2 regions of the Nocardioides sp. GXQ0305 genome follow, and region 2 is predicted to be linked to the other one. Evidence: predicted binding sites of a transcription regulator. Region 2 holds the regulator's gene; the other holds the start of a gene.
The links. The regulator LexA, encoded in region 2, represses DNA repair genes until DNA is damaged. The targets are predictions, from matches to a motif close to TCGAACANNTGTTCGA.
Positions count from the first base shown of each region.

Region 1 (11,141 bases), on a different contig from region 2:
CCCCGCGACGACTGCCTCACGCCCGTGCCGGAGTGGAAGCGCTCGGACTGGGCGTACGACGCGTTGCCGGCCGAGGACCCGGCGCGGGATCCCGGCGAGCGGGACGTGCTGGGTCGCTGAGCAGCTACCGCTTGCGTCCCGCGACGAACACCGCTCGCACCGGCATGGTGACGGCCCCCTGCTCGTCCACGAAGTCGGCGAGCACGTCGCGGACGTCCCGGGCCAGTGCGACGTACGCCGCCGGGTCGATGCGGTCGGCGAGCGGCGTCGCGCCGACCTCGGTCTGCACCAGGGCCTCGACCGACGGGAACGAGACCTCGCCGAGCACGGACTCGCTGCTCGTGGGCTCGGCCCCTGCCTCGTCGAGCAGTGCCCGGAACTGCGCGACGTCGCCCCTCGACCAGTACGTGCCGAGCAGCCGCCGGGCGCCGTCGCCGGCGTGGCGGACGACGGCGTCGACGAACGGTCCGTAGCCCGGCTGGTCGGCCAGCTCGGCGTACGTCTGGAGGGCGACCGTGCCGCCGGGTCGGACGACCCTGACCATCTCGCGGCAGGCCGCAGCCGGGTCCGGGAAGAAGAACAGCGCCGACTGGCACAGGGAGGCGTCGAACGATGCGTCGCCGTACGGCAGGTCGCCGGCGTCGCCGACCCGCCAGTCGAGGCCGGGTACGCACTCGCGGGCGACCTGGACCATCGCGGGGTTGAGGTCGACCCCGCTGACCTGGCCGCCCGGCCCGACCACCTCGCTCGCGGCGCGCGCGACCACGCCGGTTCCGCAGGCCACGTCGACCACCCGCAGACCGGGGCCGACGCCGGCATGTCGGAGGAGGGTCGGCACCCACTGCGCGAAGAGCGCGGGGACGAACAGGTCCTCGTAGGCGTGGGCCTGCTCGAGGCTGAGGTCGAACGTCTCGGTCATCGGGTCACCTCCGGGTCCACGCCAGTGTCACCGTCGCCACGCTTCGGAGCATCGGTCGGTTGACCTATCCAGTGCGCCGCCGGAGGTTCAGGATGGCGGGATGACCGAGTCCGGCCTGCGCGAGGCGGTGGCCCGGGCCGACGCTGGCGACTGGTCCGCGGCCCGGGAGGGGTACGTCGCGGTGCTGGGGGTCAGGGAGTCCGCCGAGGCCCGCCACGGACTCGCGCGGGCGTGCTGGTGGCTGGGCGAGGTGCGGACCGCTCTCGACCACGGGGAGCGCGCGGTCGCGGCGTACGAGGAGGAGGGGCGGTTCGCGGACGCGGCGATGCTCGCGGTCCACGTCTCGCTCTGGTACCTCAGCAACTTCGACAACGACGCCGCGGCCGACGGCTGGCTCGCCCGCGCCCGCACGCTCGCCCGGCGCGGCGACTCCGACGTGGTGGCCGGATGGGTCACCCTCGTCTCGGGCTACGTGGCGAGCGACCCGGTCGAGGGCCGGCGTCTCATCGAGTCGGCCGCCGACACCGCGGCGAGGCTCTCCGACCGCGACCTGGCCACCATGGCGCGGGCGGACCTCGGCCTCTGGCACGTGGCCAGCGGCGAGGTCGACAGCGGCCTGGCCCTGCTGGACGAAGCGCTGGCCGAGGCGTTCGGGGAGCCGCGCGGCATGCTCGAGGTCGCGGTGTGGTCCGGCTGCAACATGCTCGCTGCGTGCAGCCTGGTCGACGACCTGCGGCGCGCCACCCAGTGGTGCCGGGCGGCCGACCGGTTCACCGAGACCTACGGCTGCCCGTTCCTCCAGGCCCGGTGCCGCGCCCACTACGGGAGCGTCCTGGTCGCCACCGGCCGCTGGGAGGAAGCAGAGCAGGAGCTGGCCGCCGCGCTGGCGATGTCGGCCGACACCGGCCGTGGGCCGAGGCTCGAGGCGATCACGGCCCTCGCCGAGCTCCGGCGCTGCCAAGGCGAACCGGAGGCCGCGCTGGTCCTGCTGGACGACGCGGACCACACGCCGTACGGGCTCGTGACGCAGGCGCGCTGCCTGCTCGACCTCGGTCGGCCGGAGGAGGCGCGCTCAGTACTGTCGGGAGAGCTCGCCGCGCGGGCGGACGGGCTCGCCGACCCGCTGCTGGTGGCGGTGCTCGCGGAAGCCGAGCTCGCCGCCGGCCGCACCGAGGAAGCGGCCCGGTTGGTGGCGCCCGAGGCGTCCGCCTGGGAGCTGGCCACGTTCCCGCGCACGGTCGGGCTGCTCGCGCGTGCGGCCGGGCTGGTGGCCACAGCCGCCGGCGACACGGAGACCGCGCGTCGACAGCTCGGGCTCGCCCTCGACACCTTCGCCCGGCTCGAGCTCCCGTACGACGCGGCTCGCGTCGAGCTCGACCTGGCCCGGCTGCTCGTCTCGGTCGACCCCGGGGCCGCGGCCGCACGGGCACGCTCCGCCCACCGGCGGCACGAGTCGCTGGGTGCCCGGCGCGAGGCCGCTGGAGCGGCCGCCCTGTTGCGTTCGCTCGGCGTCGTCCCACCACCCGGGGCGCGGGGAGGGGCACCGCTCTCGGAGCGGGAGCGGGACGTGCTCGGCCTGGTCGCCCAGGGTCTCACCAACCCGGAGATCGGTGCTCGACTCTTCCTCAGCCCGCGCACCGTCGGCCACCACGTCAGCAGCATCCTGCACAAGCTGGGACTGCGATCTCGCGCCGAGGCCGCGGCGTACGCCGCCCGCGAGTCGGCGCGTCGGACGCCCTGAGGGTCACTCCTCGCCGAGCTCGGCGGCCCGCCTCTGGGCGGTCGCGATCGGGTCGTCGATGACCACGACGTCGTCGGGGTCGAGCTCGGTGTGGTGCTGGTGGGTGTAGAACCGGACCTCGTGGCCGTCCGGGTCGTGGAGCAGCGGGAGGATCCAGCCGAAGCTCGCGAAGTGCACGCCGGCGTGCTCCTCGCCGAGCTCGTCGAGGCGGGCGGCGAGCGCCTTGATCGACGCCTTGTCGGGCACGCCGATCGAGAAGTAGTCGAAACCGGCGGCCGCGCGGGCCTTCTCGGGGGCGAGCACGAAGCCGATCGGCGGGCCGCCGTTCGGGTGCTCCATCCCGATGCCGGTCACCTCGCCGTCGGTGCGGAACTCCTCGGCGAGGCGGTAGCCGAGGCGACTCTCGTACCACCGCTGCGACCGCCGGAGGTCCGACACGGGCAGCTTGAGGTGGTGCACTCCCGCGAGTAGCGGTGCCTGCTCCATGGCCCCTCCCCTGACTTGCAGTGCGACTGCAAAATCCGATGTTGCAGTTAGACTGCAACTCGTGACCCCCGATGTCAAGACCCCCGTGGCCCCGTCCACTCGCGCGGAGCGGACCGAGCAGAGGATCGTCGCCGCGGCCCGGGAGCTGTTCGTCGCGCACGGCTACCGCGGTACCACGCTCACCGACGTGGCCCGGGCCGCCGGCGTCGCCGAACGCACGATCTACGTCCGGTTCGCCACCAAGGCCGAGCTCCTCAAGCGGGTCGTCGACGTCGCCGTCGTCGGCGACACACAACGGATCCCCCTGGCCGACCGCGACTGGGTCGAGGTGGTGATGAACGCGCCCACCCTGGACGAACGCCTCGCCGCCGAGGCCGCCGGAGCCGCCGAGCTGATGGACCGGATCGCGCCCGTGCTCGCGGTCGCGATCCAGGCCGAGGGCGAGGAGCCGCTGATCGCGGACGCCGCCCAGGCCGCCCGCGAGGACACGCTGCGCCAGGGCCGGGCGTTCTGGGAGAAGCTGGCCGCCGACGGTCTGCTCGACCCGGCCGTCGACCTCCAGTGGGTGATCCCGACCTGCGCACTGCTCGCCAACGCGGAGACCTACGTGCACATGACCCGCACCCTGCGCTGGACGGGGGAGGAGTACCGGCAGTGGCGGTACCGCACCTGGTGGCACGTCGCCACGGTTCCGTGCGCGACACCGCCCAGCTGAACCCGACGGGTCTGCTCAGCGGACCTCCACCAGCCACGGGTCGACGCCCTCCGGCGACGAGGCCCCCAGCCGGGCCCGGTACGGCGGACCGTCCTTGAGTCCGAGCAGGAGCGACACCTCGCCGGTGCCCGCAACGTCAGGCCCCTCCGCCCGCGACCGGCCCTGCCGGGGCGCCAACCACACCTGCAGCGTCGAGGTCACCTTCAGGTCCGACTCCCGGGGCGCACGGGCGATGAGCCAGAGCAGGAACGAACCCTCGAGCGGCTGGCTGTGGGTCGCGGTGAAGTCCCAGAACGAGATCGACTCCTGCAGGCCGTATCCGCGTACGAACTCCTGCCCTGGCGCCGTGGACTTCTCGCCTCCCTTCAGGCTGACGAACTTCATGTCGGCGCCGATCTCCACGCTCTGCTCACGCGCGCTGCCGTCGCGGTCGGACAGGGGCCGCAGGGAGTAGGCGATCGGCGCCGGCGCGGCGAGTCCGTCCTGGCGAGCCAGCACCACGGTGAGCCTGGCGTTGCTGAAGACCCACTCGTCGGTGGGGTAGAAGCTGCATGCCAGCTGCAGGTTGGCGAACACGGCCTGCTCGTGGTCCTTGACCCGTTCGCGGAGCCGGACGTCGCCCTCGCTCGCCGACTCGGTCAGGACGAGGACGTCCGGACTCCCGAGCGAGGCACGCGGCTGATCCAGCGACGCCGAGCCCGTTGGCTCGCCCTCCGGAAGGCGCAGGGTGCCCCGGCGTGGAGCCCGCGAGCGCGACCTCCGTATCCACACCAGGACGGCCACCAGCGCGAGAGCCACGACTGCGCCCACGGCCAGCACGACCGTCGCCGATGTCCAGCCCTCGGGCGCGTCGTCCCCGGTGGAGGGTTCCGGCCCGGGCGAGGGCGTTGCAGGCTCGGAGGTGGGCGGCTCACCGGTCGGCGTCGGGGTTGCCGACCCACTCAGACCCGGGGTCTCCGTCGGCTCCGGGGCGGCGTCCACCCCGTCGTCCGACCCTCCCAGGACTCGGGTGGCGAGCAGGAACGCGGTAACGGCGACGAGCAGCACGAGCCCCGTGCCGACGAGGGGCGCCTTCGCGTGGTGCGCCCGAGCCGCCATCGGGGCCTCAGCCACATCCGCGGCTCTCGGCTCGGGCGTCCCGAGGTCGATCTCGACCTCCTTCGTGGACCGCGAAGGTCGTGCTGTGACGCGCATCGTCCCTCCCGTTGCGACCCGCACCAGCACCTTCAGGCTAACCCTGTTCCGGCTCCTCGGAGCCGTTCATCGGAGGGGGATGCTCCAGAGGCAACGTCGCCCGCTGCACCGGTCGGCGACCATCGGGTCCCGGCGAGCTCACGATCCACCTGAGCTCTGTCCACAAGGTCAATTCGGCACTGGTGATCGAACGTTTGTTCGAATAGACTGACGGCATGTCAACGGTCCTCGACCTCCACCCCACGCCCGGCCACCCGGCCGCGGCCGTGGCGGCGGTGCACGAGGCGCTGGACGGAGTGGACGTGGACGGTGTGGCGCCGGGTGACTACGCCGGCGTGGTCGCGGAGGCGGCCCGGGCGCGGTCGCGGCTGCACGCCCTGGAGCTGCGGCTCGTCGCCGCCGCCGAGCGGTCCCAGGTCGCCCGGGAGGCGGGCTGCGCGTCGACCGGAGCATGGCTGTCGAAGCAGACCCGGTCCGGCACCGCCACCGCGGCCCGGGCGGTGAAGCTGGCCACCGACCTCGACGACCACCTGCCCGCCACCTCCGCCGCCCTGGCCGAGGGATCCGTGTCCACCGAGCACGCCTCGGTGATCGCTCACGCCACCTCCCGACTCCCCCGCAACCTGTCGACCGACCAGGTCGCCACCGTGGAGGCCTCGCTGGTCGAGAAGGCCCGGCGGGTCGACCCCGCCCAGCTGCGCCGACTCGCCCGTCGGGCGCTGGCCGCGGTCGAGGACGACACGAGTGTCGTGGACGCCCACGAGGAGCGGCAGGTCCGCGACGAAGAGGGCGCCGCTCGCGACAGGACGCGGCTCACCCTCCACGACAACGGCGACGGCACCCTGTCCGGCCACTTCACCGTCCCGCTGCTGGCCGGTTCGATCCTCAGGAAGATCCTCGAGGCCATGACCGCACCCCGTCGGAGCCGGGTCGGGCACACGACCGACTGGGCTCACCAGCGCGGCGCCGCGTTCGCACAGCTCCTCGAACACCTGCCCACCGACCACCTCCACAGCAAGGTCGCCGCCACCGTCGTGGTCACCCTCGACCTCGAGACCCTGCGCGGCCGACTGAAGGCGGCCGGTCTCGACACCGGCGACCTGGTCTCCGCCGCCCAAGCCCGTCGCCTCGCCTGCCAGGCCGGCATCGTGCCCGCCGTCCTCGACGGCGCCAGCCTCCCGCTCGACCTCGGGCGAAGCTCACGGCTGTTCACCGAGGCCCAACGGGTGGCCGGAGCCACCCGCCACACCAGCTGTGCCGCCGACCGCTGCGAGGTCCCCTACGCGTGGTGCGAGCTCCACCACCGCACGCCCTGGAGCCGCGACGGCCGCACGGACCTCGCCGACATGGTCCCGCTCTGCGGCTTCCACCACCGACGCATCCACGACCCCGGCCACGACCACCGACGACTCCCCGACGGATCGGTCAGGTTCACCCGGCGGACATGAGGGTCTTCGATCGCGAGCTCTACACCTGAAACATCCCCGAAATCCGGGTGTCGCACCATGACCCCGTGACACTGACCATCGATCGGGCCGACTTCGCCGACCCGACGCTCGGCCGCTTCCTGCAGGACCACCTCGACGACCTGGAGCCGACCGCTCCCGCAGAGAGCCGCCACGCCCTCGACCTGGGCGGACTCCAGGCGCCCGGGGTGCGGATGTGGGTGTCGCGCGACCCCGACGGGATCGTCGGTACGGCGGCGCTCGCGACGCTCGAGGGTCGTCACGAGGAGCTCAAGAGCATGCGGACCGACCCGCGGCTGCGAGGTCGGGGGATCGCCCGCGGGCTGCTCGCCCACGTGCTCGCCGATGCGCGGGAGCGCGGGATCCGCCGGGTCTCGCTGGAGACCGGCAGCATGGCGTTCTTCGAGCCGGCGCGGAGGTTCTACACGCAGGCGGGGTTCGTGCCGTGCCCGCCGTTCGGGTCCTACGTCGACGACCCGAACAGCGTCTTCATGACGCTCGCCCTCGCCTGAGCGCTACTGGCCGACGCGGCCGTCGATGCGCTCGCGGAGCAGGTCGGCGTGGCCGCAGTGCCGCGCGTACTCGACGATGTGCGCGATCAGCATGTCGCGCATCGTCAGGTCGCCGCCGTCCGGCCCGAGGTCGGAGACCCCCGCGTTGAAGGTGTCGAGGTCGGTGACGGACTCGATGAACCGGTCGGTGGCCGCCATCTCGGCGCGCCACTGCCGCCACGCCTCGTCGACGACCGCGGGCTCGCCCACCGCCCCGTTCCAGTCGCCGTCCCGGTCCTCGTCGGTGCAGTAGAGCTTGGGCGCGTCCTCGCCGGCCATCACCCGCCGCACGTGGCGTTCGTCCTCCGTGACGTGCCGCACGAGCCCGAGCAGCGACATCGTGGAGGGTGACACCGAACGCCGGGCCAGCTGGTCGTCGTCGAGGCCGGCGCACTTCATCTCGATGGTGAGCCGGTAGTAGCGCAGGTAGTCGAGCAGCATCCCGCGCTCGTCGCCGAGGTCGACCTCCGTCTCCCGCGGGTCGTCGTCCGGGTCGACCCACATGTCGGGGAAGACGGTGGCCTCCGTCCAGCGCATTGCCTGGTCTCCAGTCTCAGCGTCCGAGGTGCTCATGCCCGCATTGTCGACGCCCGGCCCGGCGGGGCGACACCGAATATCGCGCGCTCTCCGGTCTCACCACCCGGCACCGGCACTCGGCCCCGCCACCACGCTGGGCAGGATGAGCGGGCGAGCCCACGGTCGACGCAGGACAGGCGGGAGAACGCATGCAGCTGCTTCTCGGGTTCACGACGATCCTCGTCGTGATCGCGTGCGGGACGGCGCTCGCCCACACCGGGGTGCTCGACGCGCGGTCGCAGCGGACGCTGGGCGAGATCGCGTTCTTCGTCGCCTCGCCGGCGCTGATGGTCGTGACGATCAGCGACGTCGAGGTGTCCGGGGCCGTGACCAACCTGGCGGCCTCGGGGGGCGCGCTCACGACCTGCTTCGTGCTCTACGCGCTGGTCGCGCGGCTGCGGTGGCGGCTCGACGCCGGGTCGGTGCTGATCGGGTCGCTGTCGTCGTCCTACGTGAACGCCGGCAATCTCGGCCTCGCCATCGCGGCGTACGTGGTCGGCGACATCACCATCGTGGTCCCGACCCTGCTCATCCAGATGCTGGTGGTGCAGCCGGCGGCGCTCGTGGTGCTCGACCGGATCACCGGTCGGGGCGCGGGGTCGTCCGCCCTGCTCCGACGGCTGACGACGAACCCGCTGACCGTCGCAGCCCTCCTCGGCGTCGTGCTGGCCGTGACCGGCTGGGAGTTGCCCACGCTGGTCGCGTCGCCGCTGGAGCTGCTGGCGGGCGCGGCGATCCCGATGATGCTGCTGTCGTACGGAGCCGCCCTCCGCCTCAGCCCCGCCGTCGGACGGACGGGCCACACCCGCGAGGTCGTGCTCGTCTCGGTGCTCAAGCTCGCCGTGATGCCGGTCCTGGCGTGGCTGCTCGGCGTGGCCCTCGACCTGTCCGACCAGCTGCTGCTGGGCGTCGTGGTCACCGCGGCGCTGCCGACCGCCCAGAACATCTTCCTGCACGCCACCCGCTACCGGGTCGGTGAGGACGTCGCGCGGGAGAGCATCCTGGTCACCACGCTCGCCTCGCTCCCCGTGGTGCTGGCCGTCGCCCTCCTGCTCGGCTGAGCGCTTGCCGGTGAAGGGTCGGACGGGCGCGGTTTCCCCGGCCGGCCGGGGAAACCGGAGGTTCGTGGGCGAAACATCCCCCGCCAACCTCCAGACTCGCCCACGAACCTCGGACGCAGGACGCTCAGGAGGCGACCCGGCGTGGGCGCGACCGCCGTCACGCCTGAGACGATGCGCGCATGCCGACCCGCGACCACCTGATCGAGGTCCCCGTCGACCACGACGACCCGAGCGGCCCGACCCTGACGCTGTACGCGCGCGAGCTGGCGCGTCACGGCGGCGACGACCTGCCGTGGCTGGTCTTCCTCCAGGGCGGGCCCGGCTCGGAGAGCCCGCGGCCCAACCGCTTCGAGCAGGCGGCGTGGATCGGGCGGGCGCTCCGGGACTTCCGGCTGCTGCTGCTCGACCAGCGCGGCACCGGGCGGTCGACGCCGGTGGGACGGCTCGACCAGGTCCCCGGGGACGACGTGGCGGCCAAGGCGGCGTACCTCACCCAGTTCCGGGCCGACGCGATCGTGCGCGACTGCGAGCTGCTGCGCGAGCACCTCGGGGTGGAGCGCTGGTCGCTGCTCGGCCAGTCCTTCGGCGGGTTCACCTCGACCACCTACCTCACGCTCGCCGCCGGGAGCCTGGCCTCGGTGCTCGTCACGGGCGGCCTCCCGGGGGTGGGGGTGTCGCCGGACGCGATCTACTCCGCGACGTTCACGACGATGCTGGACAAGTCGGAGCGGTTCTACGCGCGCTTCCCCGGCAACAGGGACCGGGTGCGGGCGGTGCTCGACCTCGCCGCGGCGGGCGAGCTCACGCTGCCGGACGGCGACCCGCTGACCCCGCGCCTGTTCCGCACCCTCGGCAGCAAGCTCGGCATGGACGGGGGCGACCAGAAGCTCCACCACCTGCTCGAGCTCGACCCCACCTCGCCGGCGTTCGCCCACGACACCGCGGCGATGCTCCCGTTCGGCGCGCGCAACCCGATCTACACCTTCCTCCACGAGTCGAGCTGCGCCGACGGCTACCCCACCCGGTGGTCGGCCCAGCGGGTCCGCCCGGCGGCCTACGAGGAGGACGAGACGCTGCTGACCGGCGAACACCTCTTCCCGTGGCACTTCGCGGACCGCGGGGCGCTGCAGCAGTACGCCGAGCTCGCCGACGTGCTGGCCGAGCACCCGTGGCCGCGGCTGTACGACGAGGACGCGCTGCGTGGTGCCGACGTCCCGGTCGCGGCGTGCGTCTACCACGACGACGCGTTCGTCGACCGCGAGCTGTCGCTGCGCACCGCCTCGCTGCTCCCGCGGGTGCACCCCTGGATCACGAACGAGCACGAGCACAACGGCCTGCGCACCTCCGGCGAGCGGGTCCTCGACCGGCTGATCCGGATCGCGCGGGAGCTGTGAGGATGCCACCACGCGTGCGGGTGCCGGCCGAGACACCCGTGCTGCGCACCGAGCGGGTCGTGCTGCGCCCACTCCGGCCGTCCGACGTCGACGAGCGGCGGGCGCTCGGGAATGACCCGGAGATCCTGCAGATGTTCGGCGTCCGGCCCGAGTTCTCCGAGCCGGCGCCGGTGTCGGAGGAGGAGTCGCAGGAGTGGTACGACGACCTCGCCGGCGACCCGAACCCGCTCCTGTGGGCGATCGAGCACGAGGGCCGGTTCGTCGGCACCACCAGCCTGCACTCGCTGCGTGAGGACGATGCGAAGGCTCAGCTCGGCATCGGCCTCCTCGACCGTCGCTGCTGGGGGCGTGGGCTCGGCCAGGAGGTGACGCAGGAGGTGGTCCGGTTCGGGTTCGAGGAGGTCGGCCTGCACAGGATCGGCCTCAAGGTGTTCGCCCACAACGAGCGCGCGATCCGCTGCTACGCCCGCTGCGGCTTCGTCGAGGAGGGCCGCGAGCGCGAGGCGGCGCACGTCGGCGGCGCGTGGCGGGACGACGTGATCATGGGGATCCTCGCGACCGACCTTTGCCCTCCAGGCCGGTAGCCGAGGCCCGGGGCGGGAGCTCGTGGAGCGTGAGGTCGTGCAGCGCCCCGCCGCCGTCCACGGTCACCGTCAGGTAGGTGCAGAAGGGTTGTCGCCGGCGGTCGGTGGGCGAGCCGGGGTTGAGCAGCCGCAGTCCTGTGGCCGTGGTGGTGTCCCACGGGATGCGGCTGTGGCCGAAGACGAGCACGTCGAGGTCGGGGTAGGCCGCCCTGCAGCGCTCCTCGCGCCCCGCGGCCGCGCCGGTCTCGTGGACCACGCCGAGCCGGACGCCGTCGATCTCGGTCCGGGCCACCTCCGGCAGCCGTTCGCGCAGCTCGCCGTGATCGTTGTTGCCGAAGACCGCGACCAACCGGCGCGACCGCTGCTCGAGCTCGTCGAGCAGCGCCACGTCGACCCAGTCACCCGCGTGCACCACCACGTCGGCCGCCTCGACCTCCTGCCACACCTGCGCCGG
Region 1 covers NZ_JBNYXG010000003.1:595,765-606,905, reverse strand. The annotation lists gene ACQ1X7_RS11480 (pyridoxamine 5'-phosphate oxidase family protein) at 1-120, shown strand, start outside; gene ACQ1X7_RS11475 (class I SAM-dependent methyltransferase) at 125-919, opposite strand; gene ACQ1X7_RS11470 (helix-turn-helix transcriptional regulator) at 1,020-2,660, shown strand; gene ACQ1X7_RS11465 (VOC family protein) at 2,664-3,146, opposite strand; gene ACQ1X7_RS11460 (TetR/AcrR family transcriptional regulator) at 3,208-3,861, shown strand; gene ACQ1X7_RS11455 (hypothetical protein) at 3,877-4,671, opposite strand; gene ACQ1X7_RS11450 (DUF222 domain-containing protein) at 5,271-6,503, shown strand; gene ACQ1X7_RS11445 (GNAT family N-acetyltransferase) at 6,569-7,033, shown strand; gene ACQ1X7_RS11440 (DinB family protein) at 7,037-7,645, opposite strand; gene ACQ1X7_RS11435 (AEC family transporter) at 7,798-8,709, shown strand; gene ACQ1X7_RS11430 (alpha/beta fold hydrolase) at 8,889-10,103, shown strand; gene ACQ1X7_RS11425 (GNAT family N-acetyltransferase) at 10,118-10,687, shown strand; gene ACQ1X7_RS11420 (metallophosphoesterase family protein) at 10,644-11,141, opposite strand, start outside.
Region 1: a site for LexA is predicted at 5,242-5,257, ahead of ACQ1X7_RS11450 (DUF222 domain-containing protein). Genes of this name have one in related genera too.

Region 2 (11,141 bases):
TGCGCAGCGTCGGCCGCATCGGGTCCGGCCGCCACTGCCGACGAGCTCGCTTGTGGACAACCCGTTGTGCCCCGGATCCGGGTCACCAGGTGGCACGGATCCGGGGCACAAAGCCGCGAGGGGTGAGCCAGCGTGTGGCTCACCCCTCGTCTTCCCCGGCCCCTTCGAGACGGTCGCTGCGCGACCTCCTCAGGAACCACCATCGGCAGCCGCTGGGGTCGAGGCAGCGGCGGCCGATGGGAGCTATTCAGTTGTGGTCTCGGGTGGTCGGTCAGGACTCGACCGGCACCCGGAGCTTCTGGCCGGCGTAGACCACGGAGGTGTCGAGCCGGTTGAGGTCCTCGATCTGCTCGACCATCGCGGCGACGTCGCCGTCGGTGGTGACGCGGGCGGCGATGTCGTAGAGCGTGTCGCCGGGCGCGACCTGGACCACGAGCGTGGCCTCGGGGGTGCCCGGCTGCTCGGTCGCGACCGAGCCGCCGCCCCAGAGCACACCCAGGGCCAGCACCAGCAGCAGCGCACCGGCGAGCACCACCAGCCGGCCGCGTCGCGTCAGCCGCACCTGCGGCGAGCGGAGCCGGAGCGTCGGGGTGGGCGAGAGGGTCATCGTGCTCATCGGGACCTCCTGGGGAAGTGGCGGTCAGCCTGGTGGTCTGTGCTGTCGATCGGAGCCTGACGGAGACCACTGACAACCAGTGGATCGAGCAGGTGTTCGATCGAACACGTGTACGACGTTAGAGCACGTGTTCGAATCGAGTCAAGAACCTGTTCGAACGGATTTCTCCGACGCCGACGAGGGAGGCCGACACGCTGTTCGAACAGGTGTTTGAAATCCCGGGGCCGTGGTGGGACCCTGCAGCCATGCCGAAGAAGAAGCTCGCCGAGCTGCCCGACGGTCCCCCGGACGCGACCGGGCTGACGCCGCGCCAGCAGAAGGTGCTCGCGACGATCAAGGACTCCATCGAGAAGCGCGGCTACCCGCCCAGCATGCGCGAGATCGGCGAGGCGGTCGGGCTGACCAGCTCCAGCAGCGTCGCCCACCAGCTCAAGACGCTGGAGGAGAAGGGCTTCCTCAAGCGCGACCCGAAGCGCCCGCGGGCGCTCGAGGTGTTCCTGCCCGAGGTGATGGCGGCCCGGCGCTCGATCGGCGGGGCGGAGGAGACGGCGTACGACGAGACGGGCGTCGGCGACGCGATGCCGGCGGCGTCCTACGTGCCGGTCGTCGGCCGGATCGCGGCCGGAGGTCCGATCCTGGCCGAGGAGCGGGTGGAGGACGTCTTCCCGCTGCCCAAGCAGCTCGTCGGCGACGGCCAGCTGTTCCTGCTCGAGGTCAAGGGCGACTCGATGGTCGACGCGGCGATCTGCGACGGTGACTACGTCGTGATCCGCCAGCAGCCGACGGCCGACAACGGCGAGATCGTGGCCGCGATGATCGACGGCGAGGCCACGGTCAAGACGTTCCAGCGGAAGGCCGGCCAGGTCTGGCTGCTCCCCCACAACGACGCCTACGACCCGATCGACGGCACCCACGCCACGATCCTCGGCAAGGTGACGGCGGTGCTGCGGCGGGTCTGACGCGACGCTGGCACAGGTGGTTTCGAGACGGGCGCAGAGCGCCCTCCTCAACCACCGGCCATCGGCAAACGCCTGCTTCGTGAATCGCCGGACGAGGGTGGGCTAGACGGGTTAGGGTTTGCCGGTCTTCGCCTTCCCGGACAAGGAACTCCCACCTGATGCGTCCCCGCCTGCTCACCGCGCTCGCCGCCGGTGCGCTCACGTTGTCCCTGCTCGGCCCGACCGGCGCCCAGGCCGACGACCCGGACGTCTCAGCCCCGACGCCGCCCGACACGACCACGGCGGAGGAGGCCACCGAGGTCCTCGAGGAGGCCGAGGAGCTCTTCGAGGAGCGCCCTCCTGCTGAGGCCCAGGAGTTGCTGGCCGATGGGGGACTCGACGCCACCATGGTGCTCAACGAGCTCCTGCGGGCACGGCCTGACCTTTCTGCGCAGCAGCGCCGGCGGGCTGACGCTCTGCTGGCTCGACCGACCGACGGCGCCTCCGACCCCTTCGGCGACGGGTACCGCAGGCGAGAGGCGAAGCCCGTGTGCGGCGGAGCGATCTGTGTCCACTACGTGCGCCGAACAGCCGACGCGCCGCCGCGTCGGGATTCCGACGGCGACGGAATCCGCGACGCCGTCGAGCAGACACTTCAGATCACTCGTGCCGTTCACAGCACCTTTGTGAACTCCGGCTACCGGCGACCCGACTCCGATGGTCGGCGCGGCGGGCGCAGGGGCAAGGTCGACGTCTACCTCGCCAATATCGACGAGGACGGCTACTACGGCTATTGCGCGAGCGACCAGCGTCAGGCGCCTAGCGGCACGTCCAATCGATGGGCGTACTGCGTCGTAGACGACGACTACGCAAGGTTTGCGACCCCGGAGATCACGGCGCTGGAGAACCGGAAGGTCACGCTGGCTCACGAGTACTTCCATGCCGTCCAGTACGCCTACGACGCCTTCGAGGACGGTTGGTTCATGGAGGCGACCGCCGCATGGGTTGAGGATGAGATCTACGACTCGGTGGACGACAACCGGCAGTACCTCTTGGCCGGACAGCTGGGTTCACCTCGGGTCGCACTCGACCGGTTCGACACGTTCGGAGGGGATGGCTACGGCCACTACGGGAACTGGATCTGGTTCCGCTACCTGACAGAGCGCTGGCCCCAGGAACTGGGAACGTTGCCCCGGTTCGTCCTAGAAGCCTGGCGCGGTGCGAGCGGCCGCCGCGGGGCCGCGAACCTCTACTCCACCCAAGCCATCAACGCCGCACTCAACGACCGCGAAACGAACTTCACGGAGGCGTTCGGGGACTTCGCCGCCGTCAACCGAGACCCGGCTCTCAACTACGAGGAGGGTGGGGCCTATGAGGCCGACCCCCCCTTCCCGATCCCGGCGGCGCGGATCCGAACGCACCCCATATCCGCGACCTCTGAGCCGGTGGGGGATGCGGTGACCGTGGACCATCTCGCCTCGGGGACGGTGGGGTTCGTGCCCGTCGAGCTCGCGGAACCCGGCTGGACCCTCACGGTCTCTGCCACCCTGCCGCCCGCGACGGCGCAGTCGGTCCGCCTTCTGGTGCATCAGGCCGACGGCACGGTGACGACGGCTGAGCTCCAGCCGACGGGGGAAGAGGTCAGCGCGACCGTACCCTTCTCCACCGACGATGTGAGCGACGTCGAGCTCGTGGTCGTGAACGCCAACCGACAGATGACGTGCTGGAAGAACCGTCCGTACGCGTGCAGCGGGATTCCGCGCGGCGACGACTTGGTGACGAACTACAGCACCTCGTTGCAGCCGCCTGTGTAGCGGTCACCCGGCGGCGAGCCGGGCCAGCGCCTGCCGGACCACGGCGGGGTCGGTGGTCTGCCACATCGGCGGCAGGCTCGCCCGCAGGAAGCCGCCGTAGCGAGCGGTGGCCAGCCGCGGGTCGAGCACGGCCACGACCCCTTGGTCGGTGGTGGTGCGGATCAGCCGGCCGGTGCCCTGGGCGAGCAGCAGCGCGGCGTGCGTGGCCGAGACCTCCATGAAGCCGTTGCGGCCCTCGCGGTCGGCCGCCCGGGCGCGCGCCGACATCAGGGGGTCGTCGGGGCGGGGGAACGGGATCCGGTCGATGATCACCAGCTGGCAGGTATCGCCGGGCACGTCGAGCCCCTGCCAGAGGCTGAGCGTGCCGAAGAGGCAGGTGTGGGGGTCGCCGACGAACTGCCGGGCCAGCTCGGGCAGCTGGGCCTCGCCCTGGGCGAGCGTCGTCAGGTGGGGCAGCCGCTCGCGCACCACCGCGGCAGCCGCCTCCGCCGCCCGCCGGCTCGAGAACAAGCCCAGCGTCCGCCCCTCGGCGGCGTCGACCAGGTCGACGATCTCGTCGAGCTGGGCCGCGCCCAGGCCGTCGCGGCCGGGCGGCGGCAGGTGGCGGGCCAGGTAGAGGATCGCCTGCTTCCCGTAGTCGAACGGCGACCCCACGTCGAGGCCGCGCCACGGCACCACCGAGTCGCCGGCATCGTCGGGCTCGGCGCCCTCCTCGGCAGGCTTCAGCCCGAGCGAGGTGGCGATCGCCGAGAAGTCACCGCCGAGCCGCAGCGTCGCACTGGTGAACACCACCGTCTTGTCCGACAGCAGCTTGTCGCGCATCGGCCCCCACACCTGCAGGGGCGCCACGTGGAGCCGCGCGGGAATCCGATCGGTGGGCTCGGAGAGCCACAGCACGTCGGACTCGACCTGCGCGGCCATCCGCTCGGCCGTCGTGAAGATCTCCTGCACCGAGCCGCGGGCCTGCTGGCGACCGGCGTCGCCCTCCTCCTTCTCGCTCTCGCGTGGGTACGCCGACAGGCAGGCGCGGGCCGCGTCGCGGACCAGCACCAGCGCGTCGGACAGCGCCTCGGGGACCTGGTCGAGCCGCCCGGCCTCGGTCTCGGCGATCGCCGTCGCCAGCGCGTCGCCGGCGTCGGCGAGGTCGTCGGCCGCCGACCCGGACGACTCCGTGTCGACGTGCTTCTGGGAGCGCCGGGCCGCGCGGTCGACGTCGGACGGGGCGAGCTCGTCGGTCGCCGCCTGGGTGACCCGGGCGACCACCTCGTGGGCCTCGTCGATCACCACCACGTCGTAGTCGGGGATCATCGGCACCCCCTCGATCGCGTCGATCGCCAGCAGCGAGTGGTTGGTCACGACCAGGTGGCTGCGGTGGGCCTCCTCGCGCGCCACCTCGACGAAGCACTCCTGCCCGAACGGGCACCGGCTCGCCCCGAGGCAGTCGCGATGGCCGACGCTGACCTGCCGCCACTCGCGGTCGGTGTGGCGGGGCGCCCGGTCGCGCTCGCCGCTGCCGCCGTCGTCGGCCTCCTTCTCGGCCCACGCCCGGAGCTCGAGGACCTTGCTGGCCATCGACCCCTCGGGCACGTCGACGAGGGTGCCCTGGTCGTCGGGCACGCCCTCGCGGATCCGGTGGAGGCAGGCGTAGTTGGACCGGCCCTTCAGCACGGCGTACGACGTGTCGACGCCCTGCTCGCCGACCGCCTCGACCAGGCGCGGGATGTCGCGCTCGACCAGCTGGTGCTGGAGCGCGAGGGTCGCGGTGGCGACCACGACCCGGTCACCGTGGAGAAGGCTCGGGACCAGGTAGGCCAGCGACTTGCCGGTGCCGGTGCCGGCCTGGACGAGCAGGTGACGGCCGTCGTCCATCGCCTCGGCGACCGCCTGCGCCATCGCGACCTGGCCCTCGCGCTCCTGCCCGCCGAGCGCCTCGACGGCGTGGCCGAGCAGCTCACGGACGCGGGGGTCGGGCTCGGGCACCCGCGCACTCTAGCCACGCCGTCCGACACGGCCGCCTACGATCCCCAGGCATGGGCACCCCTCCCCTGCTGGCGGCGATCCGGGCGGACCTGGAGACCGCCGGCGACCCGGAGCGGGCCGAGGCGCAGCGGGCCTACATGCGCTCGGAGATGCCGTTCCACGGGGTGTCCTCACCGGAGCTCAAGCGGCTGCTCCGGCCGCACCTGGCGGCGTACGCGCCCGGGGACCGGGCGACCTGGGAGCGCGACGTGCGCGAGACGTGGGACGGCGCGACCCACCGGGAGGAGCGGTACGCCGCAATCGCCCTGGCGCGGCACCGGGTGGCCCGGCCGTGGCAGGACCCCGACGTGCTGCCACTGCACCGGCACCTGGTCGTGACCGGGGCGTGGTGGGACCACGTCGACGTCGTGGCCAGCCACCTCGTCGGTGGCGTGCTCCGCGGCCACCGGCCGGCGACCACCCCGGTGGTCCGCGGCTGGGCGGTCGACGACGACCTGTGGTTGCGGCGTACGGCCGTGCTGGCCCAGCTCCGGCACCGCGAGGACACCGACACCGCGCTGCTGGCCGACGTGGTGGAGGCCAACCTCGACGACCCGTCGTTCTGGCTGCGCAAGGCGATCGGCTGGGCGCTGCGCGAGCACGCCCGCACCGACCCCGACTGGGTCCGCGAGCACGTCGCCGCCTGGGGAGACCGGATGTCGGGCCTGTCGCGGCGCGAGGCGCTCAAGCACTTCGCCTGATCCTGGTCACCGCCCTGCGCATCTCCAGGGGTTTCGAGGCTCGGCGCTGGCGCGCCTCACACCTCAACCTCCGGCTGCCAGAGGTGGTTTCGAGACGGGCCTTGACGGCCCTCCTCAACCACCGGAACCGGTCCCCTCCTCAACCACCGGAACCGGGCCCCTCCTCAACCACCGGAACCGGAGGTTGAGGTGCGAGCGAAGCGAGCCTCGAAACCCCCGCACCGCTGAAGGGCGGCGACCACTCACGGTCCTGCCCGAGGTCACGAGGTTCCGAGGAGGGTCAGACGACGGCGCCGGAGTCCTCGGGGTCGCGGACCTTCTTCTGCTTCTGCTCGCGCGGCATGGGCGCCTTCTCCTGGAACCAGATCAGCAGCGGCGTCGCCAGGAAGACCGAGGAGTAGGTACCGACGACCAGGCCGACGAGCAGCGCGATCGCGAAGTCCTGCAGGGAGTCGCCGCCGAGCAGCGCCAGCGCGGCCAGGATGAACATCGCGCCGAGGCCGGTGTTGACGGTACGCGGCACGGTCTCCAGGCAGGCCCGGTTGGAGACCTCGGCGAACGACTTGTCGCGCGAGGCTCGCCAGCGTTCGCGGATCCGGTCGAACACCACGACGGTGTCGTTGACCGAGAGGCCGATGATGGTCAGTGCGGCGGCGAGGAAGACCCCGTCGATCGGCTTGCCCAGCCAGGCGAACAGGCCGAGCACCAGCAGCACGTCGTGGAACATCGCGAGCACCGCGGAGACGCCGAAGGTCCACTTGAACCGCACCGCGAGGTAGAGCATCTGGGCGAGCAGCGCGATCCCGAAGGCGAGCAGCGCCTTGTCGCGCAGCTCCTCACCGAGCGAGGGGCCGATCTGCTGGTCGTCCTCCTTGGTGATGTCGCCACCGATCTCGGCGAGGGCCGCCTCGATCTGGTCCTCCTCCTGGTCCGACAGCGGCCCCGTGCGGACCGTGATGTCAGCGGTGTCGGCCCCCTGCACGACGGCCTCGGGGAAGCCGGCCGAGGCGATCGCGTCCCGCGCCTCGTCGACGGTGACCTCCTGGGACGTCGAGTAGTCGAGGGTGCGGCCGCCGGTGAACTCGATCCCGAGGTTGAGGCCCTGGACCAGGATGCCGGCCACCGCGATCGCCATCGCGACGAGCGACCCGACGATCCAGGTCTTCCGGCGCGACATCAGGTCGAAGTCCCTGGCGTCCAGCCACGCCCGGACCCTGCCGACGTAGCCGAGGCCGGTGAACCTGGGCCGCTTCGCGACCCACGGGATCGAGACGCCGACCTCGGTCAGCATCCGGGCGACCACCAGCGCCGAGATCATCGAGGCGATGACACCGATCGACAGGGTGACGCCGAAGCCCTGCACCGGGCCGGACGCCAGGATGAAGAGCAGGGCGGCCGCCAGCAGGGTGGTCACGTTGGAGTCGAGGATCGCCGACCAGGCCTTGTTGAAGCCGATGACCAGCGCGCGTCGTACCCCGGCCTTGGGGGCGTCGTCGTACTCCTCCCTGGCGCGTTCGAACACCAGCACGTTGGCGTCGATGGCCAGGCCGATGGCGAGCACGAACCCGGCGAGGCCGGGCAGGGTGAGGGTCGCGCCGAGCGCGAGCAGCATCGCGTAGGCGATGAGGGCGTACGACGCCAGCGCGATCGTCGCCAGGAAGCCGACGAAGCGGTAGACGAGGGTGATGAACAGGCCGGTCAGGATCAGGCCGATCAGGCCGGCCTCGAAGGAGTCGTCGATCGCCTGCTCGCCCAGGGTCGGGCCGACCAGCCGGTCGGAGATCAGCTCCAGCGGCAGCGGAAGCGCGCCGCCCTCGATCAGCGCGGCCAGCTCCTGCGCCTCGGCGGTGGTGAAGTCGCCGGAGATCTCGGTGGAGCCGGTGATGCTGCCGCCGCACGGCACGTTCACGCCCGGGCTGGAGATCACCCGGTCGTCGAGCACGATGGCGATCCGGTTCTTGGCGCCCTGGGCGCAGGCGGCGTCGGCGGAGAGCTTGCCGAACGCGTCGGAGCCCTCGCCGTTGAAGTCGACGTTGACGACCCACTGGGTGGACTGCTGCGGCTGGGCCGCCTCGGCGCCGGTGATCTGGTCGCCCTGGAGCGCCACCGGCCCCATCTCGATCACGTCGCCCTGGTCGGTGGGCAGCACCAGGTTGTCCGGGTCGGCCGGCTTGGTCTTCTCCTCGGGGACGGTCCGGATCACCGGCCGCACCTCGAGCTGGGCGGTCTGGCCGATCCGCTCCTCGGCCTCGGCCGCCTCCTCCTCGTCGGTGATGCCGGGGAGCTCCACCAGGATCCGGTCGTCGCCCTGCCGGACCAGCGTCGACTCGGCCACGCCGAGCGCGTCGACCCGGCCGCGCAGCACCTCGAGGGTGCGGTCGACGTTCTCCGGAGTCGCCTCGGTGTCCTCGGTGCTGTTGACCTGGAAGATGAACTGGGCGCCGCCGCGCAGGTCGAGGCCGAGCTCGGGCTTCTGGTTGACGACGATGGCCGTGGCACCCGCGAGGATGCCGATGACGACCAGCAGTCGGACGACGACACCGCGGGACATGGGGCGCATCTTCCCCCACGGGGGCGGCCGGTCCAATTCCCGGGGGTCGTGGGCCGCGTCGCCGCGAGGGGGGTGACGGGAGGCCGCCGGCGTCCTAGGTTGGCGAGACACCGTCGCCGACCCAGGGGGGCCCACATGTCCGTCGATCGTCGCTCGCTTCTCAAGACCACCGCCGCCGCCACCGTGGTCGGAGGCCCCTTCGCGGGACTGGTCAACGCACCGGCCGAGGCCCTTCGCCCACCCGGCACCGTGACCCTCGTGCCGATCCCCGACGAGCGCGACGGCGCCGTACGGCTCCACCTGCCGAAGGGCTTCCACTACCGGTCGTTCCACGACACCGAGTTCCCGGTCGTGCTCGACGACGGCACCGCGCTGCCGGGCCGCCACGACGGCATGGGGGCGTTCCGCGGACCGCGCGGCAACGTCATCCTCGTCCGCAACCACGAGGTCACCAACAACCCGAACACCCCGGCGTTCGGGCCCGGCACGCCGTACGACCCGGGCGCGGGGGCGGGCACCACGACCATCGAGGTCACCAAGCGTGGTGAGGTGCAGCGCGCCTTCACCAGCCTCAACGGCACGATGTTCAACTGCAGCGGCGGGATCATGCCGTGGGGCTCGTGGATCACCTGCGAGGAGACGATCAACGGGCCCGACGTCGGGCCGGACTTCACCGGAGCGTCCAACCTGGGGCTGCAGAAGCCGCACGGATACGTCTTCGAGGTGCCGAAGGACGGGCAGTCGAACCGCGAGCCGATCACGCACGCGGGCCGGTTCCCCCACGAGGCGGTCTCGTTCGACCCGGTCGACGGGATCCTCTACCTGACCGAGGACAACTTCGAGTTCCCCTCCGGCTTCTACCGCTACCTGCCGCCCAACGACGCCATGAAGGACGGCCGGATCGAGGACGGTGGGCGGCTGCAGATGCTCGCCGTGAAGGGGCGGCCCAACATCCACCTGGAGGAGCGGCAGCCGGCGCGGGCGTCGTACAAGGTGGAGTGGGTCGACATCGAGGAGCCCAACCCGACGTTCCCCTACACGCCCGGCGAGGAGGCACCGACGACGAACGACGCCGCGCTCGTCGCGGTCGGTGACCAGGGGCGGGCGCAGGGCGCCGCGCTGTTCTCGCGGCTGGAGGGACAGGTGTACGACGACGGCGTCATCTACTTCACCTCCACCCAGGGCGGCGGACCGATCGAGGACGACACCGACGACGACAACGCCAACGGCTTCGGCAACGGCAACGGGCAGGTGTGGGCCTACCACTGCCGGAAGCGGCGGCTCGAGGTGATCTACCAGGCGCCGGTCGACGACGCGGAGGCGAACCAGACCTTCGACTTCCCCGACAACATCACCACCAGCAAGCGCGGCACGCTCGTGGTGTGCGAGGACTCCACGGTCGACAACTACATCCGGGGCCTCACCCGCCGGGGTCGGCTCTGGGACATCGCCCTGAACCGCCTCTACAGCCAGATCGCCACCGTGCCCGGCACCACGGACCCGCTGCCACGGTTCGGCGACGAGTTCGCGGGCTCGACCTTCAGCCCCGACGGCCACACCCTCTTCGTGAACATCCAGGCCTCGCGCGGCATGACGTTCGCGATCTGGGGCCCCTGGGGCCGGATCGGCGTCTGACTCTGGGGAGGAGGTTGCGCAGCTTCGGTGGTTGAGGAGGTTGCGCAGCAACCGTTGGTTCCTGAGGAGGGCCGTCAGGCCCGTCTCGAAGGGCTCGAAACCACCACTGGCCGATGGTTCTCCACAGGGCGTCGTACGGGGCTGGTGCGAGGGGTTCATACGGCGGGACGCTGGCGCATGGCCTGGACCTACATCCTCGAGTGCGCCGACCGCACCTACTACGTCGGCAGCACCGTCGACCTCCAGGGCCGGGTGTGGCAGCACCAGAACGGCGAGGGCGCGGCGTACACGCGGCACCGCCTGCCGGTCACCCTCGTCTGGAGCGCGCAGTTCGACCGGGTCGACCAGGCGTTCGCGTTCGAGAAGCGCGTGCAGGGGTGGGGTCGCCGCAAGCGTGAGGCGTTGATCGAGGGTCGGTACGAGGACCTGCCCGAGCTGTCGAGCAGGAGCTGGTCCGCCGTACGACGATGGCGGGAGTGACCGTTCTGCCGAGGGTGGTGGACATCCCCGGTGGTTGAGGAGGTTGCGCAGCAACCGTTGGTTCCTGAGGAGGGCCGTCAGGCCCGTCTCGAAGGGCTCGAAACCACCCGTGCCGGACAGTGGCGAACGGCGTACACCGGTGACGACCGGTCTGCCCATGGTGGTTTCGAGACGGGCCTTGCCGGCCCTCCTCAACCACCGGTACCGCGCGGCGTCGGTGGTTGAGGAGGTTGCGCAGCAACGTCCGAAACCACCTGTGCCGGACTCTGGCGAACGGCCTACGCCGGTGACGACCGGTCTGCCCATGGTGGTTTCGAGACGGGCCTTGACGGCCCTCCTCAACCACCGGGGCTCGCTCTCCTCGACCACCGGAACTGCGCAATTACC
Region 2 covers NZ_JBNYXG010000001.1:590,298-601,438, reverse strand. The annotation lists gene ACQ1X7_RS02930 (LysM peptidoglycan-binding domain-containing protein) at 272-616, opposite strand; gene lexA (transcriptional repressor LexA) at 862-1,575, shown strand; gene ACQ1X7_RS02920 (MXAN_6640 family putative metalloprotease) at 1,734-3,368, shown strand; gene ACQ1X7_RS02915 (ATP-dependent DNA helicase) at 3,372-5,348, opposite strand; gene ACQ1X7_RS02910 (DNA alkylation repair protein) at 5,399-6,088, shown strand; gene secD (protein translocase subunit SecD) at 6,369-8,639, opposite strand; gene ACQ1X7_RS02900 (PhoX family protein) at 8,775-10,274, shown strand; gene ACQ1X7_RS02895 (GIY-YIG nuclease family protein) at 10,452-10,754, shown strand.